3 regions of the Pseudomonas sp. Tul2A7 genome follow, and region 1 is predicted to be linked to each of the others. Evidence: riboswitches for the same ligand, from Rfam matches in the RefSeq annotation. Region 1 holds a riboswitch; each other region holds the start of a gene.
What was found. A riboswitch is a leader RNA that binds a small molecule or an ion and turns the genes downstream of it on or off. The one in region 1 is predicted to bind cobalamin.
Positions count from the first base shown of each region.

Region 2: it holds a riboswitch for cobalamin, as region 1 does, so the genes downstream of both, cobO (cob(I)yrinic acid a,c-diamide adenosyltransferase) here and ACOYXJ_RS25745 (CbtB domain-containing protein) in region 1, are expected to answer to the same signal.
Region 3: it holds a riboswitch for cobalamin, as region 1 does, so the genes downstream of both, ACOYXJ_RS26495 (ABC transporter substrate-binding protein) here and ACOYXJ_RS25745 (CbtB domain-containing protein) in region 1, are expected to answer to the same signal.

Region 1 is NZ_CP186499.1:5,778,918-5,789,470, forward strand. Features, by position in the region: gene cobN (cobaltochelatase subunit CobN) at 340-4,188, opposite strand; gene cobW (cobalamin biosynthesis protein CobW) at 4,192-5,265, opposite strand; cobalamin riboswitch at 5,365-5,576, opposite strand; cobalamin riboswitch at 6,468-6,689, shown strand; gene ACOYXJ_RS25745 (CbtB domain-containing protein) at 6,814-7,011, shown strand; gene ACOYXJ_RS25750 (CbtA family protein) at 7,023-7,724, shown strand; gene ACOYXJ_RS25755 (cobalamin biosynthesis protein) at 7,721-8,134, shown strand; gene cobM (precorrin-4 C(11)-methyltransferase) at 8,216-8,962, shown strand; gene nfuA (Fe-S biogenesis protein NfuA) at 9,107-9,691, opposite strand; gene ACOYXJ_RS25770 (acyltransferase family protein) at 9,749-10,553, opposite strand, start outside.
Region 2 is NZ_CP186499.1:165,428-175,980, reverse strand. Features, by position in the region: gene ACOYXJ_RS00885 (AI-2E family transporter) at 1-986, shown strand, start outside; gene hda (DnaA regulatory inactivator Hda) at 1,194-1,898, shown strand; gene ACOYXJ_RS00875 (C40 family peptidase) at 2,113-2,730, shown strand; gene ACOYXJ_RS00870 (C40 family peptidase) at 2,951-3,487, shown strand; gene ACOYXJ_RS00865 (PQQ-dependent sugar dehydrogenase) at 3,622-4,935, opposite strand; gene ACOYXJ_RS00860 (hypothetical protein) at 5,002-5,586, opposite strand; cobalamin riboswitch at 5,750-5,979, shown strand; gene cobO (cob(I)yrinic acid a,c-diamide adenosyltransferase) at 6,061-6,672, shown strand; gene ACOYXJ_RS00850 (cobyrinate a,c-diamide synthase) at 6,669-8,069, shown strand; gene bluB (5,6-dimethylbenzimidazole synthase) at 8,066-8,716, shown strand; gene cbiB (adenosylcobinamide-phosphate synthase CbiB) at 8,713-9,621, shown strand; gene cobD (threonine-phosphate decarboxylase CobD) at 9,614-10,553, shown strand, end outside.
Region 3 is NZ_CP186499.1:5,954,523-5,965,075, forward strand. Features, by position in the region: gene ACOYXJ_RS26460 (ABC transporter substrate-binding protein) at 1-612, shown strand, start outside; gene ACOYXJ_RS26465 (ABC transporter permease) at 609-1,556, shown strand; gene ACOYXJ_RS26470 (ABC transporter permease) at 1,563-2,372, shown strand; gene ACOYXJ_RS26475 (ABC transporter ATP-binding protein) at 2,389-3,543, shown strand; gene map (type I methionyl aminopeptidase) at 3,746-4,537, opposite strand; gene ACOYXJ_RS26485 (ParD-like family protein) at 4,534-4,761, opposite strand; gene ACOYXJ_RS26490 (Ppx/GppA phosphatase family protein) at 5,161-6,096, shown strand; cobalamin riboswitch at 6,139-6,332, shown strand; gene ACOYXJ_RS26495 (ABC transporter substrate-binding protein) at 6,478-7,491, shown strand; gene ACOYXJ_RS26500 (FecCD family ABC transporter permease) at 7,500-8,504, shown strand; gene ACOYXJ_RS26505 (ABC transporter ATP-binding protein) at 8,501-9,265, shown strand; gene ACOYXJ_RS26510 (GNAT family N-acetyltransferase) at 9,204-9,755, opposite strand; gene metE (5-methyltetrahydropteroyltriglutamate--homocysteine S-methyltransferase) at 9,963-10,553, opposite strand, start outside.

The DNA of each region.
Region 1 (10,553 bases):
CTCTGTCGTGGTCATTGGTGTTCTTGGCGTTGTGGTGTGTCAGTTGGGATGGCCCTCACCCTAGCCCTCTCCCAGAGGGAGAGGGAACTGACCGAGGTGTTGTTTCGAGATACGCCGACCTGAATTATCGAGTTGACTTCCATTCTGAACAGCACACAAATCGGCTCCCTTTCCCCCTCGCCCCCGGGGGAGAGGGCTGGGGTGAGGCGTTATTTCAAGGTACGCCGACCTGAATTATCGAGTTGACTTCCATTCTGAGCAGCACACAAATCGGCTCCCTTTCCCCCTCGCCCCCTTGGGGGAGAGGGCTGGGGTGAGGGGGTGACTTTCCTGAGGACGCTACATATCTTCCTCAATATCCAGCAGCAGATTCTCCAACGCCTCTTTATAAGCCCCCGGCTCCTGCCACATCCCCCGCTGCTGCGCCTCCAGCATCCGCTCGGTCATATCCCGTAGCGCGTGCGGATTATGCTCACGAACAAACTCCCGGGTTGCCGGATCGAGCAAATAAGCCTCTGCCAACAAAGCGTACTGGTGGTCATCAATCAACTGCGTGGTGGCATCAAACGCAAACAGGTTATCAACCGTCGCCGCCATTTCGAACGCGCCTTTATAGCCGTGGCGCTTGACCCCGTCGATCCACTTTGGATTGGCCGCCCGCGAGCGGATCACCCGGTTCAGCTCTTCTTTCAGCGTGCGAATCTTCGGCAGATCCGGTTGGCTGTGATCGCCGTGATAACTGGCCGCCGCCTCGCCACGCAGGGTTTCCACAGCAGCAAGCATGCCGCCCTGGAATTGGTAGTAGTCGTTGGAATCAAGCAAGTCGTGCTCGCGATTGTCCTGATTCTGCAGCACCGCTTGCACCTGACTCAGGCGCTGGACGAACTGTTCGCGCGCGGCAGTGCCCTCATCGGAGCCGCCATAGGCGTAGGCGCCCCAGTTCAGATAGACCTCGGCAAGGTCTTCGCGGCTTTGCCACAAACGCCCATCGATCGCCCCTTGCACACCTGCGCCGTAAGCGCCGGGTTTGGCACCGAAAATGCGCCAACCGGCCTGGCGCCGCGCGCTGTCCTCATCCAGACCCGACTGCAACAACGCCTCGCGTTCGGCCCGAACTTTCGCCGCCAGCGGATTGAGATCATCCGGCTCGTCCAGCGCTGCCACTGCTTGCACCGCCGCGTCGAACAGGCGGATCAAATTGGCAAACGCATCGCGGAAAAATCCGGAAACTCGCAGCGTGACATCGACGCGCGGGCGGTCGAGCAGGCTCAGCGGCAGAATCTCGAAATCATCGACACGCTGACTGCCAGTGGCCCACACCGGCCGCACGCCCATCAACGCCATCGCCTGAGCGATGTCGTCACCGCCGGTGCGCATGGTTGCGGTGCCCCAGACCGATAAACCGAGCTGGCGCAGGTGATCGCCGTGGTCTTGCAGGTGTCGCTCAAGAATCAACGTCGCTGACTGGAAACCGATGCGCCACGCGGTGGTGGTCGGCAGGTTGCGTACGTCGACCGAGTAGAAATTGCGGCCGGTCGGTAACACGTCGAGGCGACCACGGCTGGGCGCGCCGCTCGGGCCGGCGGGGACGAAGCGACCACTGAGGGCGTCGAGCAGGCCGCGCATTTCGGCGGGGCCGCAAGCGTCCAGGCGTGGGGCGACGACTTCGCGCAGATTCTCGATGATTGCGCCGACTTCAGCCCAACGCGGTCCTTGTAGGAGTGAGCCTGCTCGCGATGGCGGTGTATCAGGCAAATCTGTATCGAATGACACTCCGCTATCGCGAGCAGGCTCACTCCTACAAGGGGATTGCAGCGTCTGGAAAATCAGTTCAGTGGCGAACAGTTCGAGGCGTTCGCGGGTGTCGCCGGCAGTGCGCCAGACTTCGTCGCTTTGCGATTGCAGCTCTGTCGGGCGTGGGCCTGTCCATGGGTCGGCCAACGCGCAGTCGAGTGGATCGAAACCGAGTTCGAACGCTTTGGCGAGTGCTCGCAATAGGCTTGATTGCGCGCCTTTGCCGTCGCCTCGTGGAATACGCAGAAGCGCCAACAACGTGTCAATACGCAAACGACCGGTCGGCGACTCGCCAAAAATGTGCAGCCCGTCGCGAATCTGCGATTCCTTCAAATCACACAAATACGTATCGAGACGCGGCAACCAGATCGCCGCATCGGAATCACTGTCCAGAGCGGCATCGAGTTGCAGTTCGCGGTCGATCTGCGTTTCGCGCACCAGTTGCAGAATGTCGCGCTGCAACTCACGGGCGCGGCGTGGATCGAGCAGTTGCGCTTCGTAATACTCGTCGGCCAGCAGCTCCAGATTGCGCAGCGGGCCGTAGGTTTCGGCACGGGTCAGCGGTGGCATCAGGTGGTCGATGATTACCGCTTGGGTGCGTCGTTTGGCCTGCGCGCCCTCACCCGGGTCGTTGACGATAAACGGGTAGATATTCGGCAGCGGCCCGAGCAGTGCATCCGGCCAGCAGTTCTCCGAAAGCCCGACGCCTTTGCCCGGCAGCCATTCGAGGTTGCCGTGCTTGCCGACGTGAATCACGCCGTGCGCGCCGTAGGTGTTGCGCAACCAGAAATAGAACGCCAGATAAGCGTGCGGCGGGACCAGATCCGGGTCGTGATAGACCGCACTCGGATCGACCAGATAACCGCGTGCAGGCTGGATGCCGACGAAGGTCAGGCCGAAGCGAATGCCGGCGATCATCATGCGCCCGTCGCGGCACATCGGATCGTTTTCTGGCGTACCCCAGCGTTCTATCACGGCGCTGCGATTGGCCTCAGGCAGCGCGTTGAACATCGTCAGGTAAGCGTCCATCGCCAGGCTTTGCTGGCACGGGCGCAGATCAATCGTGTCGAGATCGTTGCTGACGCCACCGAGCAATTGCTGGATCAACTCGGTGCCGCTGAACGGCAGTTCGGCCGTGATCGGATAGCCCTCGGCTTGCAATGCCCGCAGGATGTTCAGCGCCGCCGCCGGGGTGTCGAGACCGACGCCGTTACCAATGCGCCCATCGCGAGTCGGGTAGTTGGCGAGAATCAACGCGATGCGTTTTTCGCCATTCGACACCCGCGCCAGATCGATCCAGCGCCTTGCCAGTTCAGCGACAAAATCCATGCGCTCGGGTTGCGCGCGATAGCAGACCACATCGGACTGACTGCGCTCGCTGCGCCAGGCCAGATCCTTGAAGCTGATCGGTCGGCTGATGATGCGCCCGTCGAGTTCCGGCAAGGCAATGTGCATGGCCAGATCACGTGGGCCGAGGCCCTGCTCGCTGTCGCGCCAACCGGGCTCGTTGTCTTGCGCGCAAATCGCTTGAATCACCGGAATATTGCGGCGAAACGGCCGCAAGTGCGGCGCTTCCGGGCTGGACTGGGCGAACCCGGTGGTGTTAAGAATCACCCCCGCCTCCACTTCGTCCAGCCAATCCTCGACCACCGTCAGGCAGCCGGGCTCTTTCAGACTGGCCACGGCGATCGGCAGCGGATTCAGCCCTGCCGCCTGCAAGCGCTGGCAGAAAACATCGATGAACGCGGTGTTCGCCGCTTGCAAATGCGAGCGGTAAAACAACACCGCCGCGACCGGGTTCTCGGGCAGCCATTCGGCTTGCCAGTCACTCAATGCGGCGGTGGTTTTTTGTGGATGGTAAATCGCCGTGCGCGGCAGGGTTTGCGGTTCGTCCCAAGCGTAATCACGGGCGAGCCAACGGTTGGCCAGGCAGCGGAAGAAATCCAGCGCATTGCCAAGACCGCCCTGACGCAAGAACTGCCAGAGCCGGTCGCGATCCTCGGCGTTGACGGTGCTCAAGTCGCTGAGCTCCGGATCGGGACGGTCATCGCCCGGTACCAGAATCACCTGCACACCACGCTCGGACAACTCGATCAGACGCTCGACACCGTAACGCCAATAGGCGATGCCGCCGTGCAGCGAGATCAGGATCACCTTGGCGTGGCGCAGCACTTCGTCGACGTACAGATCGACCGAAGCGTGATTCTGCACCTGCATCGGATTGGCCAGACGCAGGCTCGGGTAATCTTCCGGCAACTGCTGCGCCGCTTCGGCGAGCAGCGCCAGGCTGGAGTCGCCGCTGCACAGGATCACCAGCTCGGCGGGGGTTTGGCCAAGGTCGGCAATGTTGTCATCCGAGACGAAACCGCCGGGCTGTGTCCTGAGCAGGTGCATGGCTTAAACGCTGAGCGCAGCGCGCAGTTGCGCTTCGAGTTGGGCGGCGTCGAGTTGCTGGCCGATCAATACCAGACGGGTAACGCGCGCTTCATCGGCGCCCCACTGACGGTCGAAATGCTTGTCGAAACGCGTGCCCACGCCCTGGATCAACAGGCGCATCGGCTTGTTTGGAATGGCGGCGAAACCTTTGACACGGAGGATGCCGTGCTTGACCACCAGTTGCGTCAGCGCGTCGAGCAGCAGGCTTTCGTCGGCTTGCGGCAGTTCGATGGAGATTGAATCGAAAGCGTCGTGATCGTGGTCATCGTGATCGTCATCGCCTTCACCATGGTGGTGATCGTGATGACTGTGACGGCTGTCGATGTGTTCTTCGGAACCGGCGCCGAGGCCGATCAGCACATCCAGCGGCAGACGGCCGTTGCTGGCTTCGATGATTTTCACCGCCGGTGGCAGCTCTTCGGCGACTTCAGCGCGCACGCGAGCGAGATCTTCCGGGCTGGTCTGGTCGGCCTTGTTGAGGATGACGAGGTCGGCGCTGGCCAGTTGGTCGGCGAACAGTTCGTGCAGCGGCGATTCGTGATCGAGGTTCGGGTCGAGTTTGCGCTGCGCATCGACTTGATCCGGGAATGCGGCGAAGGTGCCAGCGGCCACGGCCGGGCTGTCGACCACGGTGATCACTGCGTCAACGGTGCAGGCGCTGCGGATTTCCGGCCACTGGAAGGCTTGCACCAGCGGTTTTGGCAGGGCCAGGCCCGAGGTTTCGATGAGGATGTGGTCGAGATCGCCGCGACGGGCGACCAGTTCGCGCATCACCGGGAAGAATTCTTCCTGAACGGTGCAGCACAGGCAGCCGTTGGCCAGTTCGTAAACGCGGCCGGTGGCTTCTTCTTCGGTGCAGCCGATGGTGCATTGCTTGAGGATTTCACCGTCGATGCCCAACTCGCCGAACTCGTTGACAATCACCGCGATGCGCCGGCCCTGCGCGTTGTCGAGCATGTGCCGCAGCAATGTGGTTTTGCCCGAGCCGAGGAAGCCGGTGACGATGGTGACGGGGAGTTTGGCCAGTGTTTTCATCGGTATGCCCTTTGGCAAGCGGCGGGCATACGGGACGAGAACCGGCAACGCGCGTGCGCGCCGGAAGCGTTCGCCACCGGATCACCCCGCCCGGTTGTAGTGAGAAACTGTGACGAGGCAGGTCTCCTGGCTGACGGTGTTCAGGCGCTGGGCCTGGCGTTGGCTGCGCCTTCCCGCTGGCTCATCGATTGAGCTGGCAGTGGCGTGGCAGCGAACATCACCGTTCACAGTTGCGGGGGCAGCCGCGGCATTGACCGCGTTCCCTTCTTAGCTTCGGCGTGGGCCGAAGAACCTCGAAGGCGCAAGGCTACGCATGGTGTGGTTTTGGGTCAATGTTTGGATTGGGGGTATATCCGTTGCTGCGGGTGCGGCCGCTGACGGTTTCGCTCTTACAGCGAGTCACCTTTTCCAAACGCCGAAAAGGTAACCCAAAAGGCTTTGCCCCGGCGTACGGCACTTCGCTGAGGCTCAGTGTTCCCTCGCTACGGTGTCCATCCGGGGGCATCGCCTACGGTTTGCTTCGCTGCACCTCCTCTCGATGTATGCGGCTACGCCGCACGGCGCTGCGCGCCTACCCCCGGATGAACACCTTCGCTCGGCCTGCCGAAGGGGCAAAAAAGCCAGATCAAAAGCCAGATCAAGAGCCAAAGCCAGATCAAGAGCCCCTCACCCTAGCCCTCTCCCGGAGGGAGAGGGGACTGACCGAGTGGTTTGGGAGATGTACGCCGACGTGCGATACCGCGTCGAACGCGCATTTTGAAAAGCCCAAAAATCGGCTCCCTCTCCCTCGGGAGAGGGCTGGGGTGAGGGGCAGCAACAACGCAAATCAACAGCCGAACACCCGCGCTCTTCACCACTCAATAGGCCGAGTGGCAGCTCGCCTGCTTTTGATCTTGGAGCCCATCGGCAGGCTGAGTGGAGGGATTGATCCGGGGGTGGGAGCGCAGCGACCGTTTGGCGCAGCCAAACACAGCGAGAGGAGGTGCAGCGAAGCAAACCGGAGACGCTGCGCCCGGATCGATCCCGGAGCGAAGGAACCCCGAGCTTTAGCGAGCGGGCCGAACGTCAGGGCGAAGACCTTTTGGTTACTTTTGGGGCGTTTGCCAAAAGTGACCCGCCGTAAGGGCGGAACCGTAATCAGCCACACCCGCAGCAACGGATATACACCCACAAAATTGACTAAAATCCCCAACCCATGCTCTCCTACACAACTTGTTACGGGTGCCCTTCACAGGGTGAAACGGGAAACCGGTGAATCATGTGCTTTACTCAAGCCCATGTCAGTCCGGTGCTGCCCCCGCAACGGTAAGCGAGCGAAGCGTCAAAACCACTGTGTCAGCAAGGCATGGGAAGGTGACGCTTGCAGGTCGGCCTGACGCCAACCCCTCGTGAGCCCGGAGACCGGCCCGCAACACACAGCCCGCACCTTGTGCGTCGCTGAACATAACAAACCCGCGGTGGGCGGGCGCTGTTCGAACCTCTGCGAGCCCGACCCGCAGGGGTTTTCATGCGCTCGATTCACCCACTGACATTCCAGAGGGAAGCGCCATGTCGATCATCAGCAGCACCGGCAGCAACACGGACAAAATTTCCAGCACCGCCACCCTGAGTCAACGCCTGAGCGCCGCGATCTTTGCGTCGATCCTCGGCGCCAGCCTGGTCTACTTCGCCGGTTTCTCGCACATCGAAGCGGTGCACAACGCCGCCCACGATACCCGCCACAGCGCCGCGTTCCCGTGCCACTGAGACCTGCCGACATGATCAAGCGTATTGCGCAAACCGCAGGTTTCACCGGTCTGCTGGCCGCCCTGCTCCTCACCCTGCTGCAAAGCTTCTGGGTCTCGCCGCTGATTCTTCAGGCAGAGACCTTCGAAAAAGCCGAACCCGTGGCTGAAGTTCACGAACACGCCGCCGGCGCCGCTGCGCACACCCACGATGCCGAGGCCTGGGAGCCGGAAAACGGCTGGCAGCGCGTAGTCTCGACCACTGGCGGTAATCTGGTCGTAGCCGTCGGTTTCGCCCTGATGCTCGCCGGCCTCTACACCCTGCGCGCACCGACCAAAACCTCGCAAGGCCTGCTCTGGGGCCTGGCCGGTTACGCCACTTTCGTCCTCGCGCCGACCCTGGGCCTGCCGCCTGAGTTGCCGGGCACAGCCGCTGCGGATCTGGCCTCGCGTCAGATGTGGTGGATCGGCACGGCCGCTTCGACTGCGGTCGGGCTGTCGTTGATCGCGTTCAGCCGTCACTGGCTGATGAAGATCCTCGGCGTGGCGATTCTTGCCGTACCGCACGTGATCGGCGCACCGCAGCCGCAAGTGCATTCGATGCTCGCTCCCGAGGCATTGGAAGCCCAGTTCAAAATCGCTTCGCAGTTGACCAACGTAGCGTTCTGGCTGGCCCTGGGCCTGATCAGCGCCTGGTTGTTCCGCCGCAAAAGCGCTGGCCAATACCACGCATGACCCATGACCGCGCAGCGCCGACCTTCGTGGTCGGTCTGGGCTGCCAGCGCGGCTGCCCTGCCAGCACGCTGCGCGCGTTACTCGACCAAGCCCTACAGGCACATCGCATTGAACTTCAAACGGTCAAGGCATTGGCCAGCATCGACCTGAAGCGCGACGAGCCAGGCCTGCAAGAACTTGCCGCTCAGTTGGCTTTGCCCTTGCTGTACTTCAGCAGTGAGGAACTGGCCAGTTATCAGCAACGACTCAGCCACCATTCGCAAATCGCCTACGAACGAACCGGCTGCTATGGCGTTGCCGAAAGCGCTGCGCTGGCCCTCGCCGAACAGTTGATTCAGGCTCCGGCAAAACTGCTGATTTCCCGGCAAAAATACGCTCAGGCAACGTTGGCATTGGCCGGCGCGGCGTAAAATCCCGATAATCCCCGCCATTGATCATGAGCGTTGTTCATCTGCAACGCGGTCGTGCCCTTTTTTACTCAGGATTCAACGATGACCGTCTACTTCATCGGCGCCGGCCCCGGCGACCCGGAATTGATCACTGTCAAAGGCCAGCGGCTGATCCGCAGTTGCCCGGTGATTATCTACGCAGGCTCGTTGGTGCCGGCGGCAGTGCTCGACGGCCATCAAGCCGAAACGGTGGTCAACAGCGCTGAATTGCATCTGGAACAGATCATCGAACTGATCAAAACCGCGCATGCCAAGGGCCACGATGTGGCGCGGGTGCATTCCGGTGATCCGAGCCTGTATGGCGCGATTGGTGAGCAGATTCGTTATCTGCGTGAGTTGAATATCCCGTTCGAAATCATCCCGGGAGTGACGGCAACGGCAGCCTGTGCCGCGTTGCTCGGAGCGGAACTGACCCTGCCGGATGTTTCACAAAGTGTGATTCTGACCCGCTATGCCGATAAAACCGCCATGCCGGCAGGCGAAGAACTCGGCAGTCTGGCGCAGCACGGCGCGACCATGGCGATTCATCTGGGGGTCAATCATCTGGAGAAGATTCTGGCGGAACTGCTGCCGCATTACGGCGCCGACTGCCCGATTGCGGTGATTCACCGGGCGACGTGGCCGGATCAGGACTGGGTGGTCGGGACGCTGGCAGATATTGCTGAAAAGGTTGAGGCCAAGGGGTTTCGGCGTACGGCGTTGATTCTGGTGGGTCGCGTTTTGGGCAGTGAGGTGTTTAGCGAATCATCGTTGTATCGCGCCGGGCATGCTCACCTCTATCGCCCATGAAGGCCCCTTCGCGAGCAGGCTCGCTCCCACATTTGGAATGCGATCAAATGTGGGAGCGAGCCTGCTCGCGAATGCATTCCTGAATGTCACCCATAAAAAAACGGCGCTCACGGGGCGCCGTTTTTCATGTCCGCAGCGAACACCTTAGTAGTAGGCGTTTTCTTTCTGCGTGTGGTCGGTCACGTCGCGAACGCCCTTCAGTTCAGGGATGCGCTCGAGCAAGGTGCGCTCAATGCCTTCCTTCAGGGTTACGTCCGCCTGGCCGCAGCCCTGGCAACCGCCTCCGAACTGCAGAACGGCGATGCCGTCTTCAACCACATCGATCAGGCTGACCTGACCGCCGTGGCTGGCCAGCCCCGGGTTGATTTCGGTTTGCAGGTAGTAGTTGATGCGCTCGTTGACCGGGCTTTCGGCGTTGACCATCGGCACTTTGGCGTTTGGCGCCTTGATGGTCAGCTGGCCGCCCATGCGGTCGGTGGCGTAGTCGACCACGGCGTCATCGAGAAACGCTTCGCTGAAGTGATCGATATACGCGGTGAAGCTTTTCAGCCCCAGCGCGGTGTCTTCAGGTTTTTCTTCGCCCGGCTTGCAGTAGGCAATGCAGGTTTCGGCGTACTGGGTGCCAGGCTGGGTGATGAAGACGCGGATGCCAATGCCCGGGGTGTTCTGCTTGGAGAGCAGATCAGCCAGGTAATCGTGGGCGGCGTCGGTAATGGTAATAGCGGTCATGGAAACTCCTCGCAGGCTTGGGCGCAGTTTACGCCAATCGTTGCGCCGGACAAAGTCCTAGTATTTTTGTCGGGAAAGATTCTCGTCGGGCTCGTCGTCGATTCGCGCCTTGAGCCAGCGATAGCTGCGTTTTTCCACCCATTCGTAGCTCAACCAGGAGCCGACGCCGATGGCCAGCGCACACACGACAAACATCAAATACGGATTGATGCCGTAGCGCCGGGCCAGATAACCGCCTGCCGACAGCACCAGAACGTGCATCAGATACACCGAATACGAGCAATCGCCGAGGAGCTTGAGGACGCGACTGCGCTCGACATAACGCTCAAGTGAGATACACGCCATCACCAGCACCGCACTCGGTACGCCCCAGTTGAGCAACCTCGGCGCCGGTGCCAAATGATAAATCGCCAGCAACGCCACGACGATGGTGGCCAGTGGCAGCCACAGTCCCGCACCGATCCAGCCCCGGCGATAGAGCATGCCGATGCCGATCCCCAGCAGAAACTCATAGACGATGTCCGAACGGTAAAACTCGCTGATCCAGCCAAACCCGGTCCACGCCTGACTCACTGCAAACAGCAACGCCGCGACTACCAGCAGGCGCACCTGCAGGCGGAACAGCAACGCCCAGGCAAACAGCACGTAAAACAGGATTTCGTAATTTAGCGTCCAGCCAACATTCAGCGTCGGATAGATACCGTAGCCGCCGGGGTTCTCAGTCGGAATGAACAGCAACGACAGCAGCAGATGCCCCCAGTCCACAGACTGATCCGGCAGCAACGGCTGGGCGAACACCACGAGTAGCGCCATCAGCAGTGTGTACAGCCAATACGCCGGGACGATGCGAAACAGCCGATAA
Region 2 (10,553 bases), 1.0 Mb from region 1:
TTCTGGTAGCGCTGCTGCTGGCTTATCTGTTCGATCCACTGGTGGATCGCCTGGAGCGACTTGGTTTGTCGCGCACCTGGGGCGTGATCGCGGTGTTTGCTTTGTTCACCCTGATCGTCACGGCGCTGATGCTGGTGCTGGTGCCGATGCTCGCCAAACAGTTGCTGCGACTGTACGAACTGGCACCGCAGATGCTCGATTGGCTGCAGCACACGGCAGTGCCGTGGGCGCAGTCGAAGCTGGGGTTGTCGGACGGTTTCTGGAAGTTCGACAAGGTCAAGGCCGCAATCAGCGAGCACATGGGTCAGACCACTGATATTGTCGGCGTGGTGCTGAGTCAGGCGACGGCTTCGAGTCTGGCGCTGATTGGCTGGCTGGCCAATCTGGTGCTGATCCCGGTGGTGAGTTTCTACTTGTTGCGCGACTGGGACGTGATGATGGCCAAGATCCGCAGCCTGCTGCCGCGTGATCGGGAAGAGACCATCGTATCGCTGGCCGGTGAATGTCATGAGGTGCTGGGCGCGTTTGTTCGCGGTCAGTTGCTGGTGATGGTGGCGTTGGGCGTGATCTACGCAGCGGGCCTGATGATCGTCGGGCTGGAGCTGGGGCTGTTGATCGGTCTGATCGCGGGTCTGGCGGCGATCGTGCCTTACATGGGCTTCGTGATTGGTATTGGTGCAGCACTGATCGCCGGGTTGTTCCAGTTCGGTGGCGATCTGTATCCGATGGTTGGGATCGTTGCGGTGTTCATGGTCGGTCAGGCGCTGGAAGGCATGGTGCTGACGCCTTTGCTGGTGGGCGATCGTATCGGTCTGCATCCGGTGGCGGTGATTTTCGCGATTCTGGCCGGCGGCGAGCTGTTCGGCTTTACCGGCGTGCTGCTGGCATTGCCGGTGGCGGCGGTGATCATGGTGCTGGTGCGCCATGTGCACGACTTGTACAAGGACTCTGACATCTATAGTGGCGTTGACGATCCGCAGTTGTAATGGCGCAGGGGCGGCCCGGCGAATAGCCGGGTTGGCCCGCGTCCTGCAGGCGCTGGCGCCAAAGAATCTGTCATAAAACCAGCGTGTTAACGCAAACCTTTGATTTTGCTTGGACTCTGTCGCATTGTGCGCTCAGCTTCACGGGTATAAACTTCGCAAACTTTACACAGAGGCCACTAACGGTTCCTTGAGAACTGTTCAGTCAGCATGAAACCGATTCAGCTGCCCCTAGGTGTGCGTCTGCGTGACGACGCCACCTTCATCAACTACTACCCAGGCGCCAATGCCGCTGCACTCGGCTATGTCGAGCGTCTATGCGAAGCCGACGCCGGCTGGACAGAAAGCCTGATCTACCTGTGGGGCAAACACGGCGTAGGGCGTACGCATCTGTTGCAGGCCGCATGTCTGCGTTTTGAGCAAATGGGTGAGCCGGCGGTGTACTTGCCGTTGGCCGAGTTGATGGATCGCGGTGTCGAAATCCTCGACAACCTTGAACAGTACGAACTGGTTTGCCTTGACGACTTGCAGGTGATCGCCGGCAAGGCTGACTGGGAAGAGGCGATGTTTCATCTGTTCAACCGTCTGCGTGACAGCGGTCGGCGTCTGCTGATCGCCGCGTCAACCTCTCCGCGTGAACTGCCGGTCAAACTGGCTGACTTGAAATCGCGCCTGACCCTGGCGCTGATTTTCCAGATGCGTCCGCTCTCCGATGAAGACAAATTGCGTGCCTTGCAGTTGCGCGCATCGCGTCGCGGTCTGCACCTGACCGATGAAGTCGGGCATTTTATTTTGACTCGCGGCACCCGCAGTATGAGTGCGCTATTCGACTTGCTTGAACAGCTCGATCAGGCCTCTTTGCAAGCTCAGCGCAAGCTGACCATTCCCTTCCTGAAAGAAACGCTAGGCTGGTAACGACGCGGCTTTCAGCGTGTCTCGGCATATTTCAGGCGCCAGAAAATCCGCTTTCCTGCAGGGTGTGCAGGGCGCGTATCGGTTCAAATGGGCTTAAGCGCTTAGATGTAAACGAGAAACCGAGAAGTCACAAAAAGATCGATTGAATTTGCAAATGAGGTTGATAGCGGGCATAGTCTCGGCTTCTTTACAACTATCAGCCACGGTCGTGCCCATGCTAAAGCGCTTCGCACCCCTCGTGCCTCTCGCACTCGTCACCCTGTTGTACGGTTGCGCTGCTCATTCTCCAGTTCAAGAGCAGCCTCAACAGGTTAAAAATTCTGCCACGGCTCAGTCTTCCGTTATTTACCAGGAAGAGCTCGACACCGAAAAAGAACTCAACGAATTCAATGGCAAGAAGCCTTATCAGCTTCCTGTTCTGGCCGACAGCATCCTCGAACGCGGCATGTCCCTGATCGGTACCCGTTACCGTTTCGGCGGTACCTCTGAAGCCGGTTTCGATTGCAGCGGTTTTATCGGCTATCTGTTCCGCGAGGAAGCCGGCATGAACCTGCCGCGCTCGACACGCGAAATGATCAACGTTGATGCACCTCTGGTCTCGCGCAGCAACCTTGAGCCGGGCGATCTGTTGTTCTTCGCCACCAACGGTCGTCGCGGTCGTGTCAGTCACGCCGGGATCTACCTCGGTGACAACCAGTTCATCCACTCCAGCAGTCGTCGCAGCGGCGGTGTTCGCATCGACAGCCTGGGTGACAGCTACTGGAGCAAGACTTTCATCGAAGCGAAACGCGCATTGGCCAACGCTCCGACTGTAGTTACTGCTCGCAAGTAATTCCCTCGATGTCGCTGCGTTCGCGGCGACAATCAGGCTCCCGGCAACGGAGTAGACGTAGACTTTACAAGGTGAAGTTAAAGTCTTACTTGAAGTTTGCCGCGTAGCCGCTAGAATCCTGTATCTATATTGATGGCAAACCGCCTGCGTGCTCACGTAGGCGGTTTTCTTTTCTGTCCATCGGCAGAAAAAGCCGCAGCCAGATCAGGATGTTCTGCTTATGACGATGACGGCCCGCCTCACATTGATCTTCTTCGCAGCGTTGCTCAGCGCCTGCGCCAGTCGTACACCGCCGCCTGCGCCGGTGGTTCGCGCACCGGTCGTGTTCGGCCCGTCCCAAGCTTTTTCACCGGCTGCTGAAGACGTGCTGTTTCGCGCGCTCGGTCTGGTCGGCACGCCTTATCGCTGGGGCGGCAACACGCCGGATTCAGGCTTTGATTGCAGTGGGCTGATCGGTTTTGTCTACCGTGATGCGGCGGGCATCTCTTTGCCGCGTTCGACGCGTGAGCTGATAGTCATGCAGGCACCGAATGTCGGCAAGGAAGGCTTGCAGACCGGCGATCTGATCTTCTTCGCCACCAATGGCGGCTCGCAGGTCAGTCATGCGGGAATTTACGTCGGCGAAGGGCGATTCGTGCATGCGCCGGCTACCGGCGGCACGGTGAAGCTGGACAGTCTGTCGAAGGCGTATTGGCAGAAGGCTTATCTGAGTGCCAAGCGGGTGTTGCAGCCGGAGCATCTGGCGCATAACCCGTAATTCAAGTTGCCCAAAAACTAATGTGTAGGAGTGAGCCTGCTCGCAATGATGGTGTCACATTCAACATCAATGTTGAATGATCGACCGCTATCGCGAGCAGGCTCACTCCTACAGTTGTTTGTGCATGGCGAAAACTATTTGCTGGCCGACACTCGCCACACCTTGTTGCCAACATCATCCGCCACCAGCAAGCCACCTTGCTGATCGATCACCACGCCCACCGGCCGACCCAAAGCATTCTCGTCCTTGTCGAGGAAGCCGGTCAGTACGTCCACCGGTTTGCCGCTCGGCTTGCCACCAGTAAACGGCACGAAAATCACTTTATAGCCACTGTGCGGTTTGCGGTTCCATGAACCATGCTGGCCGATAAACGCGCCTTCCTTGAACTGCGCCGGCAGGTTGTTGCCCTCGGCGAACGTCAGGCCCAAAGACGCAGTGTGCGGTCCGACGGCATAATCCGGGGCAATGGCTTTGGCCACCAGCTCCGGGTTTTGCGGCGTCACGCGCACATCGACATGCTGACCGTAGTAACTGAACGGCCAGCCATAGAAACCACCGTCCTTCACAGAGGTGATGTAGTCCGGCACCAGGTCACTGCCGATCTCGTCGCGCTCATTCACTGCTGTCCACAGCGCGCCACTTTTCGGCTCCCAGGCCAGGCCATTGGGGTTGCGGATGCCTGAGGCGAAAATCCGGTGATTACCGGTCGCCCGATCAACTTCCCAGATCGCCGCGCGACCTTCTTCCTTATCCAGACCATTTTCGCCAACGTTGCTGTTCGAGCCGACCGTGACGTACAACTTGCTGCCGTCCTTGCTGGCGATGACGTTTTTCGTCCAGTGGTGATTCAGCGTGCCGCCGGGCAGATCGACAACCTTGATTGGCTGCGACTTGATCTCGGTCGCGCCGGGTTCGTAGTTGAAGCGCAGCAGGCGATCGGTATCGGCGACGTAAAGATCATTGCCGACCAAGGTCATGCCGAACGGCGAGTTGAGGTTTTGCAGAAACACCGTGCGTGTCTCGGCCACGCCATCGTGATCAGCGTCGCGCAGCAAAGTGATGCGATTCGGGCTTGGCACGCCAGCGCCGGCCTTGCCCATGACCTTCTTCATGACCCAGCCACGAATGCCACTGCTGTCATCAGGCTTTGGCGGGGCGTTGGTTTCTGCCACCAGCACATCGCCGTTGGGCAGCACGTAAAGCCAGCGCGGATGGTCGAGGCCTTCGGCGAATGCAGCGACTTGCGTGCCAGTCGCTGCCGTCGGTTTAGCGCCCTGGGGCCAGCCGATCGCCGGGGCGATGTTCACCGTCGGGATCAGGGTCTTGTTCGGTTCGGGCAGCTTCGGCGACGGGCCGGTACCGTCGGAGACTTGCAGGCTGGAGGTTTCACCGCAGGCGGCGAGACCTCCGGCGAAGGCGATGACAAAAACGAGCTGGGGCTTGCGCATTGCTGATCTTCCCTATGAATGCATTCCTAATCATAGAGGAGGGCGCAAGCCCGATGGTTCAACTGCTCAGCCGCGGGCTTCCTTGAACAGCACGGCGATGCCCGGGTGATAGTTGCCGGCTTCGCTGCGCAATTTGCGATAGGCGTAAGGGAAATACCAGGCGACCGCGCAGGTGTGTTCCTTTTGCAGATCGTCGACCATGTCCTGCAGCTCTTCGGGGCTGGCGCTGTGCTGGGCTTTTTGCGGCGCGACAAACAGGCAGCCAAGCTTGAAGTCGCTGGCATAGCTGATGCGTTTGGCGTCGTTGGTGATGTCGAGCAGGGCTTGAGTCAGATTGAGGTTGGTAACCTTTGGCCAGCGCTGGGTGGCCTGGATAAAGGCGCGGTCTTCGGCGCCGGCGAGAAACAGATCGGCGCGGGCATTGCGCTCGCCTTCTTCATTCTGTTTGCGCGTGGCAGTGTCATTCAAAGTGACCAGCTCGGCCATCCACGCCGCTGCCGAGAGCAGTCCGAGATTGGCTTTCTCGTCATGCCAGTAAGGGGTGTCGCTGTCGCCGCGCACGGCATTGTAGCGGTCGATACAGTCAAACCAGCGTTCAAGCACCGGGCGCAGGAATTCCAGGCGCGGGTTGCTGATGATCATGCCTTGCATCGTCATCATCCTTTATTGTTGTAGTGGGCTTTTCGGGAAAGGCATGGCTCTTTGATATCATTTGTATCAGTGTGGCACAAGATTGGCGGCAGATAATTGATCAGCGGCAGTTATTCGCCCGATGGCCGCCTCTTTAATTGACGCTCCACCCCCAACCCTCTAACCTTCGCGGCTTGTTTCAGGTGCTCTGTGACCGCTGTCGACAGAGTGAAACAGGGAAGCCGGTGAGGGTTGTCTTCAAGCGAAGAACCACCACGATCCCGGCGCTGCCCCCGCAACGGTAAATGAGTGAAAACTGCGCCTTGAGCCACTGCCTCGACAGAAGCGGGAAGGCGCGCAGTCAGGCCAACGCCGCTCATGAGCCCGGAGACCGGCCTGATCCATCCAGCGGCATCACGGTGGGCGATGCCAGGCTTTTTGCCGTCTATTCCTGTGCCTGCCCGCCGTTATCCAGCCTCAACGGAGAGCTCCCCCATGACTGATTCCCCCGAGCGCGACGAACGCCATCTGGCGCGTATGCAGCGCAAAAAAGCCGTGATCGACGAACGCATCGCCAACTCGCCTGACGAGTGCGGCCTGGTACTGGTGCTGACCGGCAACGGCAAAGGCAAAAGCAGTTCGGCCTTCGGCATGCTCGCCCGCGCCATGGGCCACGGCATGCAGTGCGGCGTGGTGCAGTTCATCAAGGGCCGCAACAGCACCGGCGAAGAGTTGTTCTTCCGCCGCTTTCCCGAGCAAGTCCGCTTCCACGTGATGGGCGAAGGCTTCACCTGGGAAACCCAGGACCGTCAGCGCGACATCGCCGCCGCCGAAGCCGCGTGGGCTGTCTCTCGCGAATTGCTGCGTGATCCATCGATCGGTCTGGTGGTGCTCGACGAACTCAACATCGCCCTCAAACACGGCTACCTCGATCTTGATCAGGTGCTTAGCGATCTGCAGGCGCGTCCGCCGATGCAGCACGTGATCGTCACTGGTCGTGCGGCCAAGCCGGAAATGATCGAAATGGGCGACACGGTCACCGAAATGGGCATGCTCAAACACGCCTTCCAGGCCGGTATCAAAGCGCAGAAAGGCGTCGAACTTTGAATCAACCACGTCACTGCCCGGCGGTGCTCATCGCCGCGCCGGCCTCCGGTCAGGGCAAGACCACCGTCACCGCCGCGCTCGCCCGTTTGCATCGCAATCAGGGGCGCGAGGTGCGTGTGTTCAAATGCGGCCCGGATTTTCTCGATCCGATGATTCTCGAGCGCGCCAGCGGTGCGCCGGTGTATCAACTGGACATGTGGATGGTCGGCGAGCAGGAAAGTCGTCGGCTGTTGTGGGAAGCCGCCGCGGAGGCGGATCTGATTCTGATTGAAGGCGTGATGGGCCTGTTCGACGGCACGCCTTCCAGCGCCGATCTGGCGCGGCACTTCGGCGTGCCGGTGCTCGGCGTGATTGATGGGACGGCGATGGCGCAGACCTTTGGTGCGTTGGCGCTGGGCCTGGCGAAGTATCAGCCGGATCTGCCGTTTGCCGGTGTGTTGGCCAACCGTGTCGGCACGTTGCGCCATGCGCAGTTGCTCGAAGGTAGCCTCACTGAAGGCCTGCGTTGGTGCGGCGCATTGTCCCGCGAGACCGGTATCGAACTGCCGAGTCGCCATCTCGGCCTGGTCCAGGCCAGCGAACTGAATGATCTCGATGTGCGTCTCGATGCCGCCGCCGATGCATTGGCCAGCAGTTGCGAGGTAGCGCTGCCACCGGCCGTGGAATTCGCCGCGCCTGATGTGATCGCCGTCGAACCGTTGCTGAAAAACGTGCGAATCGCCGTTGCCCGCGATGAAGCGTTTGCCTTCACCTACGGCGCGAGTCTCGATCTGTTGCGGGCGATGGGCGCCGAGTTGAGTTTCTTCTCGCCGATCCGTGACACGCAATTGCCTGGCGCTGACAGTCTGTATCTGCCCGGTGGTTATCCGGAATTGCACCACGTTGCGTTGTCGCAGAACACCGCGATGTTGGAGGCGATTCGCGCGCATCATGCAGCGGGTAAACCGTTGCTCGCTGAGTGTGGCGGGATGCTGTATTTGCTCGATTCGCTGACTGACGTTGAAGGTGCTCGCGCCGAATTGGTTGGGCTGCTCAAAGGCGACGCGGTGATGCAGAAGCGTCTGGCGGCGTTGGCGTTGCAAGCGGTGGATCTGCCGGAAGGCTCGCTGCGTGGGCACACGTATCATCATTCCCTGACCACCACCGAACTGACGCCGATTGCGCGTGGCTTGAGCCCGAATGGTGGGCGCGGTGCCGAGGCGGTTTATCGTGAGGGGCGGATGACGGCCTCTTATGTGCACTTCTATTTTCCGTCGAATCCTGCGGCTGTCGCTGCACTGTTTGCGCCTGACTCCGAAGCCGCCTTCGCGAGCAGGCTCGCTCCCACAGTTGAAACAGTGGTGACTGAAGCAATGCAATCCCCTGTGGGAGCGAGCCTGCTCGCGAAAGGGCCATGACCGACAACGCATTCTCCGAAGCCGAGCGCGAAGCAGTTTATCGAGCCATCGCCGAACGCCGCGACATGCGCCACTTCACTGGCGGCACGGTCGAGCCGGAGCTGCTGCGCCGACTACTGGAAGCCGCCCACCAGGCCCCGAGTGTCGGCCTGATGCAGCCCTGGCGCTTCATTCGCATCAGCGACCGCAGCCTGCGCGGGCAGATCCAGAACCTCGTGGAAGAAGAGCGCGTGCGCACCGCAGAAGCCCTCGGCGAGCGCAGTGACGAGTTCATGAAACTCAAGGTCGAAGGCATCAACGACTGCGCCGAAGTGCTGGTCGCGGCGCTGATGGATGATCGCGAAAAACACATCTTCGGTCGCCGCACGCTGCCGGAAATGGACATGGCGTCGTTGTCTTGTGCGATCCAGAATTTGTGGCTGGCCTCGCGCGCCGAAGGCCTCGGCATGGGTTGGGTTTCGTTGTTCGAGCCGCAGGCGCTCGCCGATTTGCTGAAGTTGCCCGAAGGCGCCAAGCCTCTGGCCGTTTTATGTTTGGGTCCGGTCAAGGAATTCTATCCGGCGCCGATGCTGGTACTCGAAGGGTGGGCGCAGGCGCGTCCGCTGAATGAGTTGCTGTTTGAGAATTACTGGGGAGTGAGTCAATGAGTGTGGCGTTGTTGAGTGTCGCCGCAGTGGCGCTGGATGCGCTGCTCGGTGAACCGAAACGCTGGCATCCGCTGGTGGCGTTCGGCAATTTTGCCGGGCGCATCGAGCAACGTTTCAACGCCGGTGGGCGTGGCTGGCGCAGCCATGGCGTCACCGCGTGGGTGATCGCGGTGCTGCCGCTGACCTTGCTCGCCACAGCGTTTTCCTGGGCGCCGTACGTGGGGTGGGTCGTCGAGATTCTCGCGCTGTATTGCGCCCTCGGCATGCGCAGCCTCGGTGAGCATGTTGCGCCGGTGGCTGCGGCTTTGCGTGCGGATGATCTCGATGAGGCACGCAAGCGTGTTGGCTATCTGGTCAGTCGCCAGACCGATGAGCTCGACAGCACTGCCGTCGCTCGTGCTGCCACTGAGTCGGTGCTGGAAAACGGCAGCGATGCGGTGTTTGCCGCGCTGTTCTGGTTTGTTGTGGCGGGTGCGCCGGGCGTGGTTCTTTATCGCTTGAGTAATACGCTGGATGCGATGTGGGGCTATCGCAACGAACGCTTCGAACGTTTCGGTTGGGCGGCGGCGAAAATCGACGACGTGCTTAACTATATTCCTGCGCGTCTGGTGGCATTGACCTACGCGCTGCTGGGCAAAACCCGACTCGCGTTGAAGTGCTGGCGCACACAGGCGCCGAAGTGGGACAGCCCCAACGCAGGTCCCGTGATGGCGGCCGGCGCCGGTGCGCTGGGCGTGGAATTGGGTGGGCCGGCGATTTACCACGGTGAACTTCACGACCGTCCGCAGCTTGGCGAGGGCGCAGCGGCTGACGCAGATTCCATCGACCGTGGCTGGCAATTGGTCCAGCGCGGGGTATGGTTATGGCTGCTGATTCTCTGCGTGGGGGCTGAATTCTATGCTTGAGCACGGTGGCCGGCTGCGCAAGGCGGCACACGATTACGGCATTGCCGAGGCGGACTGGCTCGACCTGTCCAGCGGCCTCGCGCCGTGGCCGTTCCCGATCCCGGAAATTCCGCTGCGCGCCTGGGCGCGTTTGCCGGAAACCGACGACGGACTGGAGCAAGCCGCGTGCGATTACTACGGTGCCGCGCAAGTGCTGCCGGTGGCCGGTTCGCAGATGGCTATCCAGTTGCTGCCGCGTTTGCGCCGCGCCGGCAAAGTCGGCGTGTTGTCACCGTGTTATGCCGAACATGCCGAAGCCTGGCGCCGCAGCGGTTACATCGTGCGCGAAGTGCTGGAGCAGGAAGTCGAATTCTTTCTCGACAGCCTCGACGTGCTGGTGGTGGTCAACCCGAACAACCCGACTGGTCTGAGTCTGACCCCGGCACGATTGCTCGACTGGCACGCGCGGCTTGCCCGGCGTGGCGGCTGGCTGGTGGTCGATGAAGCTTTCATGGACAACACGCCGCAACTGAGCCTGGCGCCGCATGCGCATCAAGTCGGGCTGATCGTGTTGCGTTCGTTCGGCAAGTTTTTCGGCCTCGCCGGCGTGCGTCTGGGTTTTGTGCTGGCCGAGCGCAAGTTGCTCAAACTGCTCGCCGAACAGGTCGGACCTTGGGCGGTCAGCGGGCCGACGCGGGTGCTCGGTCAGGCCTGTCTGCAAGATACTGAAAACCACACACGCCAACGGATTCGCAGCGATGAAGCCAGCGAGCGGCTGGCAGCGTTGCTGGAGCGCTACGGCTTCAAACCCCAAGGTGGTTGCGCGCTGTTCCAGTGGCTGATCACCGAACACGCTGAGGTGCTGCACGAATTCATGGCCCGTCGCGGCATCCTCCTGCGCCTCTTCACCCACAACAGCAGTCTGCGTTTTGGCCTGCCTGCCGATGCCGCTG
Region 3 (10,553 bases), 180 kb from region 1:
GGCGGCAACAAGCCGCAGGACTGGAGCGCCCTGTTCGACACCAAGACTTACCCCGGCAAACGCGCCCTGTACAAATGGCCAAGCCCCGGCGTGCTCGAACTGGCGCTGCTGGCCGACGGCGTAGCGGCAGACAAGCTCTACCCGCTGGATCTGGACCGCGCCTTCAAGAAACTCGACACCATCAAGAAAGACATCGTCTGGTGGGGCGGCGGCGCGCAGTCGCAGCAACTGCTGGCGTCCGGTGAAGCGAGCATGGGCCAGTTCTGGAACGGGCGTATTCACGCCCTGCAAGAAGACGGCGCACCGGTCGGCGTGAGCTGGAAACAGAACCTGGTCATGGCCGACATTCTGGTGATCCCGAAAGGCTCGAAAAACAAAGAGGCAGCGATGAAGTTCCTCGCCGCCGCCAGCAGCGCCAAAGGCCAGGCCGACTTCTCCAACCTGACCGCCTACGCCCCGGTCAACCTCGACAGTGTGGAGCGTCTGGATTCGACGCTGGCCCCCAACCTGCCGACTGCCTACGCTAAGGATCAGATCACTCTTGATTTCGCGTACTGGGCCAAAAACGGCCAGGCCATCGCGACACGGTGGAACGAATGGCTGGTCAAATGAAAATGGCGGCCACCGCGTCCCGTCCCTCCACTGCCACCGGGAGCGCCAACGGCGCTGCCGGCTCGGCCCACGGAACACAGGCGGTTGCGATGCAGCAAGCCCCGTCCCTCAGACAACGCTGGCGCGGCGCCGGCAACCTCGCCCCGGCGCTGCTGTTCATCGGCCTGTTCTTTCTCGCGCCGTTGATTGGCCTGCTGTTGCGCGGCGTGCTCGAACCGACGCCTGGCCTTGGCAACTATGAACAATTGTTCGCCAACTCGGCCTATGCCCGGGTGCTGCTCAACACCTTTTCGGTGGCCGGGCTGGTAACGCTGTTCAGCCTGCTGCTGGGCTTTCCGCTGGCTTGGGCGATCACCCTGGTGCCGCGCGGCTGGGGACGCTGGATTCTCAACATCGTGCTGCTGTCGATGTGGACCAGCCTGCTCGCCCGCACCTATTCGTGGCTGGTGTTGCTGCAAGCTTCGGGCGTGATCAACAAGGCCTTGATGGCGATGGGCATCATCGATCAGCCGCTGGAGATGGTGCACAACCTCACCGGCGTGGTGATCGGCATGAGCTACATCATGATCCCCTTCATCGTGCTGCCATTGCAGGCGACCATGCAGGCCATCGACCCGATGATCCTGCAGGCCGGCTCGATTTGCGGCGCCAGCCCGTGGACCAACTTCTTCCGGGTGTTCCTGCCGCTGTGCCGGCCGGGTCTGGCCTCCGGTGGCTTGATGGTGTTCGTCATGTCGCTCGGTTACTACGTGACCCCGGCACTGCTCGGCGGGGCGCAGAACATGATGCTGCCGGAGTTCATCATTCAGCAGGTGCAATCGTTCCTCAACTGGGGCCTGGCCAGTGCCGGCGCTGCGTTGCTGATCGCTATCACTTTGGTGCTGTTCTACTTTTACCTGAAGCTTCAGCCGGAATCCCCGGTTGGCGCCAGTAACGCGAGGTAAGCCGACATGCTCCTGACTCCCAATGCGATGAGCCGGCGCATGCGCTTCGGCTTGTATGCAACCACCGGGCTGATCGGTCTGTTCCTGCTGTTGCCGATCGTGTTTATCGTGCTGCTGTCATTCGGTTCGTCGCAGTGGCTGGTGTTCCCGCCGCCGGGCTGGACGCTGAAATGGTACGGCCAGTTCTTCTCCAACCCCGACTGGATGAACGCCGCCGCGGCCAGCCTCAAGGTTGCTGTACTGACCACGATCTGCGCTGTGGCCCTTGGTTTGCCGACTGCGTTTGCGCTGGTGCGCGGGCGCTTTCCCGGCCGGGAAATGCTCTACGGTCTGTTCACCCTGCCGATGATAGTGCCGCTGGTGATCATCGCCGTGGCGGTGTACGCGCTGTTCCTCAAGCTCGGTTACACCGGGACGATGTTCGCCTTCGTCGTCAGCCATGTGATCGTCGCGCTGCCGTTCACCATCATCTCGATCATCAACTCGCTGAAGCTGTTCGATCAGTCGATTGAAGACGCGGCGGTGATCTGCGGTGCCTCACGCCTGCAAGCGGTGTTCAAGGTGACCTTTCCGGCGATTCGTCCGGGCATGGTCGCCGGCGCCCTCTTCGCCTTCCTCGTTTCGTGGGACGAGGTGGTGCTCAGCGTGATGATGGCCAGCCCGACCCTGCAAACCCTTCCCGTGAAAATGTGGACCACCTTGCGCCAGGACCTGACGCCAGTGATCGCCGTCGCTTCGACGCTGCTGATCGGCTTGTCGGTCTTGGTCATGGTCATCGCCGCCGCGCTGCGCCGGCGCAACGAAATCAGCGCCTGAGCGCCAGGAGTACGACATGAGTGCCGTGATCAAAGACGCTTCCCAGCAGAATGACAAACCCCTGGTCAGCCTGCGCAACCTGAACAAGCACTACGGCGATTTTGCTGCCGTCGACAACATCTCGCTGGACATCAAGGACGGTGAATTCCTGACCTTCCTCGGCTCCAGTGGCTCGGGCAAAAGCACCACGCTGTCGATGCTCGCCGGCTTTGAAACGCCAAGCAGCGGCGAGATCCTCGTCAACGGTCAATCGCTGGTGAATGTGCCGCCGCACAAACGCGACATCGGCATGGTGTTCCAGCGCTATTCGCTGTTCCCGCATCTGTCGGTGCGCGACAACATCGCCTTTCCGTTGGCGATTCGCAAACTGGCGGCGGCTGAGCGCGACAAGCGTGTCGATGCGATGTTGAAACTGGTTCAGCTTGAGCAGTTCGCCCATCGCCGCCCTTCGCAACTGTCTGGCGGCCAGCAGCAACGTGTCGCCATCGCCCGGGCGCTGGTTTATGAACCGCGCATTCTGTTGATGGACGAACCGCTCGGTGCGTTGGATAAAAAGCTGCGTGAAGATCTGCAGGATGAATTGCGCCAATTGCATCGTCGTCTGGGCATCACCATTGTTTACGTAACCCACGACCAGGAAGAAGCCATGCGTTTGTCGCAGCGCATCGCGATTTTCAGTCACGGCAAGATTGTGGGATTGGGCAGCGGTTATGACCTTTATCAGAATCCGCCGAATGCGTTTGTGGCGTCGTTTTTGGGGAATTCGAACTTCCTCAAACTCAAGGCTCAGGGTAATGCGGCAGCGAGTTTTGAGGGGCAGTCGTTGTCGATTCGGCTGACGGCGGGGTTGCACACGGATCAGGATGTGCTGCTGATGGTGCGGCCGGAAAAGGCACTGGCGTTGAGCGTGGCGCAGGCGATCAGTGAGCCGTTGCCTTCGGGGTGGAATGAGGTTTCAGCGAAGGTTGTAGAAGTGCTGTTTCTCGGTGAGAGCCAGACGTGCAGTGTGGTCACCTCGGGCGGCACTTCGATGACGGTGAAGGCTTTGTCCGCCGCCGGCATGCCGCTCAAGGCCGGGGACCCAGTGCAAGTGCGCTGGGCTACCGCTGATGCTTGCGTGTATACCGAATGGACCGAGAGCGATCTGAACAAGGCTGCCGGCGCTCACTGATAGCGTGTTGTCTGTGGGATCTACCCCCTCACCCCAGCCCTCTCCCCCAAGGGGGGCGAGGGGGAAAGGGAGCAGATCGGGGGCTTTTCAGGACCTGAGTTCGACTCAGGACTTTCAAGTCGATGTATAACGCCAAAACAACCCGGTCAGTCCCCTCTCCCTCTGGGAGAGGGCTAGGGTGAGGGAACCAGTCGACGCGGTATCAGACAATAGCGCGGTAGCCTTCAATCTCATCTGGCCACGCCGTGAGAATTTCAAACCCGGTGTCCGTCACCGCCACCATATGCTCCCATTGCGCCGACAACGAGCCATCCTTGGTCAGCACCGTCCAGCCATCCGGCATGTTTTTCACATGACGCTTACCGGCATTAAGCATCGGCTCCACAGTAAAAATCATCCCGGCCTTAAGCTTCATCCCCTGATCGGGAAAGCCGTAATGCAGAATCTGCGGCTCATCGTGATAGACCTTGCCGATCCCGTGCCCGCAGTACTCGCGCACTACGCTGAAGCCTTCTTTCTCCGCCAGCGTCTGGATCGCATGGCCGATATCGCCTAGCGTTGCGCCCGGTTTCACCACACGAATACCCGCGCACATCGCCTCGTAAGTGGTCTTGATCAGATGCTGCGCTTCAGGCGTCGCCTCACCGACCACGTACATGCGGCTGGTATCACCGAACCAGCCGTCCTTGATCACCGCGATGTCGAGGTTGACGATGTCGCCATCCTTCAACGGCGTGCCCGACGGAATGCCGTGGCAGACCACATCGTTGACCGAAGCGCAGACGGTTTTCGGAAAGCCGTGATAACCGACGTTGGCCGGCACGGCTTTCTGCACGTTGACGATGTAGTCGTTACACAGTTGATCGAGCTGATCAGTGGTGACGCCGGCCTTAACGTGCGGCACCAGCATCGCCAGTACTTCAGCGGCGAGTTTGCCGGCAGCGCGTGATTGGGCGATGTCGGCCGGGGTGTTGATCTTGATCTGGTTTCTCATGCGCTGACGGCTTCCTGAGTCAGTTGTTGCAGATCCAGCCCGCCGTTCTGTTCGGCGCGGATCAGCAAGCGGCAAATGGCGCTGTGGTCGAGGTTGGGGTGCAGTTCGGCGAGCATGCCGATACGCATCCAGTGCTCGGCCTGCGCGTTGATCGAGCGGCTGAGGGCGTTGCTGGAGATACGCAGGTTCTCGTGCATGTCCTCTGAAATCTTTACGATGCCCATATATGAATCCGATACGATGTGTATATGGATCGTATATTAGCCAAGCCCCCACCAAAATTGCAAACACACAGGCTGATCGTTCCCACGCTCCGCGTAGGAAGGCAGCCCGTGACGCTCCGCGTCACTGGACGCGGAGCGTCCCTAGAGGCATTCCTACGCGGAGCGTCGGAACGATCAACAGCCAAATCGCGGGCAAAAAAAAGCTGCCAAAACTGGCAGCAAAAACTTTAAGAACACGCGATGTATTGGCCTCAGCATAGACGCCGGATAATGACAGTGTCATGACAGCCACACATTCACTGAACCGCCCCTGCCCCGTCATCAGGATGTCATCAAGATCACGGCAGAATCCTCGCAAACCGTCTTGAGCCTCGCGACGGATGCTCTGCAAGGATTCCCATGAAAGACGACGCCTCGCTGTTTGCCGCCATCGACCTGGGCTCGAATGCCTTTCGCCTGATGATCGGCCAGTCGGTGCGCAGTCGAAAGGGCTTGCAGATCCAGGAAGTGAAAACCCTGCGTGAACCGGTGCGCCTTGCCGAAGGTTTTGACGGTGGTGCGCTGGATGCGTTGGCACTGGATCGCGGCTGGCAGGCATTGGCGCGGTTCGGCAAGAAGCTGCGCGGCTTCGAGGCCGGCCGAGTCCGTGCGGTGGCGACCAGTGCGGTGCGTGAGGCGAACAACGCGCAACTGTTTCTGGCCAGTGCCGAGCGGCATCTGGGCTTTCCCATCGACGTCATTTGCGGCCATGAAGAAGCGCGTCTGGTCTATGCCGGCGTGACCCACGCCTTGCCAAGCGCTGAAGACCTGCGCCTGGTGGTCGACATCGGCGGCGGCTCAACCGAGCTGATCCTCGGCCAAGGCTCACAACCGTTACTCACCGAAAGCATCGCCATCGGCAGCGGCACCTTGAGCACGCGCTTCTTTCGCGGCGGTGACGTGTCTGCCGGCGCGCTACAGGAGGCCGAACGCTTCGCCATCCTGCAGTTTGAAAAGGTTGCCCGGCGCTATCGTGCGCAGGGCTGGCAGCAGACCATCGGCTCTTCCGGCACCGCACGCATGCTGGCCAAAGTGCTCAAGGCCAATCGCCTCAACGACTTCGGCCAGGACGGCATCACCTACGGTGGCCTGCTGCGCCTGTCGCTGCTGCTGTTGAAGGTGAACAACGTGCAACAGCTCAAGCTTGCCGGCCTGCAACCACACCGCCAGAGCATTCTACCCGGCGGTCTGGTGTTGATGCTGGCGGCGTTCAAAGTGTTCGGCATTGCGCAAATGCTGCCCTCCGAACCGGGCCTGCGTTTAGGCGTGTTGCACGGTTTGATGAGCCAGCACTGATCCTCGCCACGGCAGATTCGTCTCCCCTTCAGCGGCTCGATCGACTACCATGCCGCCGTCGGTTCCCGAAGGGGACTAATAGGGAATCCGAGGTGCTTGCACAGCATTGATCGGAACTGCCCCCGCAACTGTAGGTGCCGAGCCTGCTCCACGACTGCCACTGGGTGAACCCCGGGAAGGCCGGAGCCAGGCGATGACGCATCAGTCAGGAGACCTGCCGGCACAGTGATTACTAACCGGCGGGGTGTCCGGGAAGGACATCGTGCCGTGTACTTCTTCTTTTGATGACCGGCCTTGCGCAGTTTCCCTGACCGCGTTCGATGGTGTGTTTCCGATCCGTACCCGCCTCGCTCCCCGTACGGTTCCCTTGGAGACTGCCCCATGCTGCTGCCCCGCATCGCCACCCTCATCACCGGCCTGACCCTTGGCGCCATGGCGCAGGCGGCACCGACGTTCTATCCGCTGACGATCGAAAACTGCGGCAGCACCCTGACCTTCCAGCACGCACCGACGCGCACCGTGACCATCGGCCAGGCCGGCACGGAAATGCTCTACGCCATGGGCCTGAGCGATAAAGTCGTCGGCACGTCACTGTGGTTCAACAATGTGCTGACGAAGTACAAAGCGCAGGACGACAAGATCCAGCGCCTGGCCGACAACGAGCCAAGTTTCGAATCGGTGATCGGCAAGCGCCCGGAACTGGTCGCCGTGGAGCTGGAATGGATGGTCGGCCCGCAAGGCGCGGTCGGCACCCGTGAGCAGTTTCATGAGCTGAAGATCCCGACCTACCTGCTGCCCTCCGATTGCGAGGCCAAGGACAACCTCGTCGGCGCCGATGGCACGCGGCTGGCACCGTTTCGCATCGATTCTATTTACAAGAGCGTGAGCCAACTGGCGCAGATCTTCGATGTTCAGGAGCGTGGTCAGCAACTCAATGATCAACTCAAGGCCAGCCTCGCCAAGTCGGTTGCCACCGCCCAAGGTAAACAACTGAAGGACGCCAGCGCGCTGGTGTGGTTCTCCAGCGCCGAAATGGATATCGAGCCATTCGTGGCCGGGCACAAAGGCATTCCCGATTTCATGCTCGACACCCTCGGCGTGCGCAACGTCGTGCAGTCCGATGAAGAGTGGCCAACAGTCGGTTGGGAAACCATCGCCAAAGCCAATCCGACCTTCCTCGTCATCGCGCGTATGGATCGCCGACGCTTCCCCGCTGACGACTATGAAAAGAAACTCGCCTTTCTGCGCAGCGACCCGGTGACACGCAACATGGACGCGGTGAAACACAACCGCATCATCATTCTTGACGCCATGGCCATGCAGGCGAGCCTGCGCATGTTCGACGGCATCGAGCAACTGGCCACAGCCATCAACGGCTATGACCTGTCGCAATGAGTGCCAGCCTGATCCGTACGTTGCTGGCCCTGGCGACACTGTTGATTGCAGTGATTGCCGGCGTGGCCATTGGTGAAACCTCGATTGAACCGGGCGTGGTGGTGCAAGTGCTGGCCAACAAGCTGTGGGGCGCCGGGCATGTGCTCGACCCTATCGATGAAGGCATCGTCTGGAACTATCGCCTGACCCGCGCACTGGTCGCGGCGGCGTGCGGTGCCGGGTTGGCCACGTGCGGAGTGATTTTGCAGTCGCTGCTGCGTAACCCTTTGGCCGATCCGTATCTGCTGGGGATTTCTGCCGGGGCTTCGACCGGTGCGGTGATGGTGGCGTTGCTCGGTGTTGGCGCCGGGCTCATCTCGCTGTCAGTCGGAGCTTTCGCCGGCGCAGTCACGGCGTTCGTGCTGGTGATTGTACTGGCGCGGGTCAGCGGTTCGGCCAGCGGCACCGGGCAGATCATTCTTGCGGGGATCGCCGGTTCGCAGTTATTCAATGCGCTGACGGCGTTTCTGATTACCCGTTCGGCCAGCTCCGAGCAGGCACGCGGGATCATGTTCTGGCTGTTGGGCAATCTCGGTGGCGTGCGCTGGCCGTCGGTGTGGCTGGCGGTGCCGGTGGCCGTGTTGGGGTTGGTCGTGTGCCTGTGGCATCGGCGGGCGTTGGATGCGTTTACCTTTGGCGCGGATTCGGCGGCATCCCTCGGCATTCCGGTGCGACGTGTGCAGATTCTATTGATTGGCTGCGCGGCGCTGGTGACGGCGGTGATGGTGTCGATTGTCGGTTCGATCGGTTTTGTCGGCCTGGTGATTCCCCACGCTGCGCGCCTGTTGCTTGGCACCGGGCATGCACGACTGCTGCCGGCCAGTGCGTTGGGCGGCGCGGTGTTTTTGATTGCTGCTGACGTGCTGTCGCGCACGCTGATCAAGGGTCAGGTGATTCCGGTCGGGGTGATTACCGCGCTGGTCGGTGCGCCGGTGTTTGCCTTGATTCTGGTTGGCCGCAGGTCCGCACGATGAACAGTGTTCTGAGTTGTTCCAGGTTGACGTTCAAGGTGCGCGGCGCCGAGTTGCTCAATGGTGTCAGCCTTGAGGTTCAGCGCGGCGAGACACTGGGCATCGTCGGGCCGAATGGCTCGGGTAAATCCACCCTGTTGAAGTTGCTGGCCGGGCTGCGTGAACCGAGCGCTGGCGAGGTCCTGCTTGAAGGTCAGCGCTTGAGCAAAATGGCCCGGCGCAGCATTGCGCAAAAACTCGCGGTCGTTGAACAACAGGCCGACACCGATGACGGCATTCGCGTGTTCGACGCTGTGGCGCTGGGGCGCACACCTTGGCTGTCGGCGCTGCAACCGTGGTCGGCAGCGGACGACGCCATTGTCCAGCAGGCGCTCACCGACGTTGATGCGATGCACCTGCGTACACGCCTGTGGCGCAGCCTGTCGGGTGGTGAGCAACAGCGGGTTCACATCGCTCGGGCCTTGGCGCAGCGACCGCAGATTCTGTTGCTCGACGAGCCGGCCAACCACCTCGATATTCAGCATCAACTGACCATTCTCAATGTGGTGCAGGCGCTGACGGTAACCACGCTGATCGCGCTGCATGATCTTAATCAGGCGTTGAAATGCGATCGTCTGGCGGTGCTGGAGCGCGGGCGATTGGTGGCGTTGGGCGCGCCGCTGGAGGTGCTGACACCGCAGCGGTTACAGGACACTTTCGGGGTCAGGGCGCATTACCTGACGGACCCGTTTGATGGGGCGCAGATTCTTCGATTTCACTCATGACGTTGTGCATGTGTGTTGTCTGCCATACCGGGTCAGCGTCGACATCGATGATCTCGAAACCCTGCCGCTGCCAGAACTCGATGGCCCCCGGCAGAAACGGATGGGTGTGCAGGTAGATCACCTCTACTCCGTCGGCGAGTGCCAGGTCTTTGAGTGATCGATAAATCGCACCGGCCAACCCGGAACGCCGCTGCGATGGCAGGACAAACAGACGGACGATTTCCACCACTTTAAGGTTCGGATAGGGCAAGTTCGGGAAGCGCCCGTCGTAAGGGAGATAGCCGATGGAGGCAACAATCTGCCCTTCGTGGCGAGCAATCAGAAAGCGCCCTGCCCCACGCAAATAAACCTCGGTGAACCGCGCCAGATCATCAGGCATACCGGTCGCGCTGAGCTTGGGGAAAAGCTCGGCACGGGCCTTTAAGACAAAATCGAGAACTTCAGGAATGTCTGCGTCAGACACTGCCTGGATAACGGGTTGATCACTCATGTAGCGGCAAACACCTGGGATGCGGCTGGACACATTAACAATTGCGGGTCACTCGAGGCCATCCAAAATCGCCTGACTTACGCAAAACCCTGTGGGAGCGAGCCTGCTCGCGAAGGCGGCAGATCATCCAACATTGATGTTGACTGACAAGACGCTTTCGCGAGCAGGCTCGCTCCCACAGGTTTTGTGTTTCATGCAGCCAGAGCGTTACGCCAATTCTTTGCGCAGCTGCCGTGCGGCGGTGACCATATGCACCAGCGCCGCTTCGGTCTCCGGCCAGCCACGGGTTTTCAAGCCGCAGTCCGGGTTGACCCACAGCCGCTCGGCCGGAATCCGCTTGGCCGCCTTGCGCAGCAGATTCGCCATTTCCGAAGCATCCGGGATGCGTGGCGAGTGGATGTCGTAGACGCCCGGGCCAATTTCGTTCGGATAGGCGAAGGCTTCGAAGGCATCCAGCAGCTCCATGTCCGAACGCGAGGTTTCGATGGTGATCACGTCGGCATCCATCGCCGCGATGGACTCGATCACATCATTGAACTCGCTGTAGCACATGTGCGTGTGGATCTGCGTTTCGTCGCTCACACCCGAGGCGCACAAGCGGAATACTTCCGTCGCCCAGTCCAGATAATGCTGCCACTGCGCCTGGCGCAACGGCAGACCTTCACGGAACGCGGCTTCGTCGATCTGCACGATCTTGATGCCAGCGGCTTCCAGATCCACCACTTCGTCGCGAATCGCCAGCGCCAGTTGCCGCGCCTGCACTTCACGGCTCACGTCCTCACGGGGGAACGACCACAT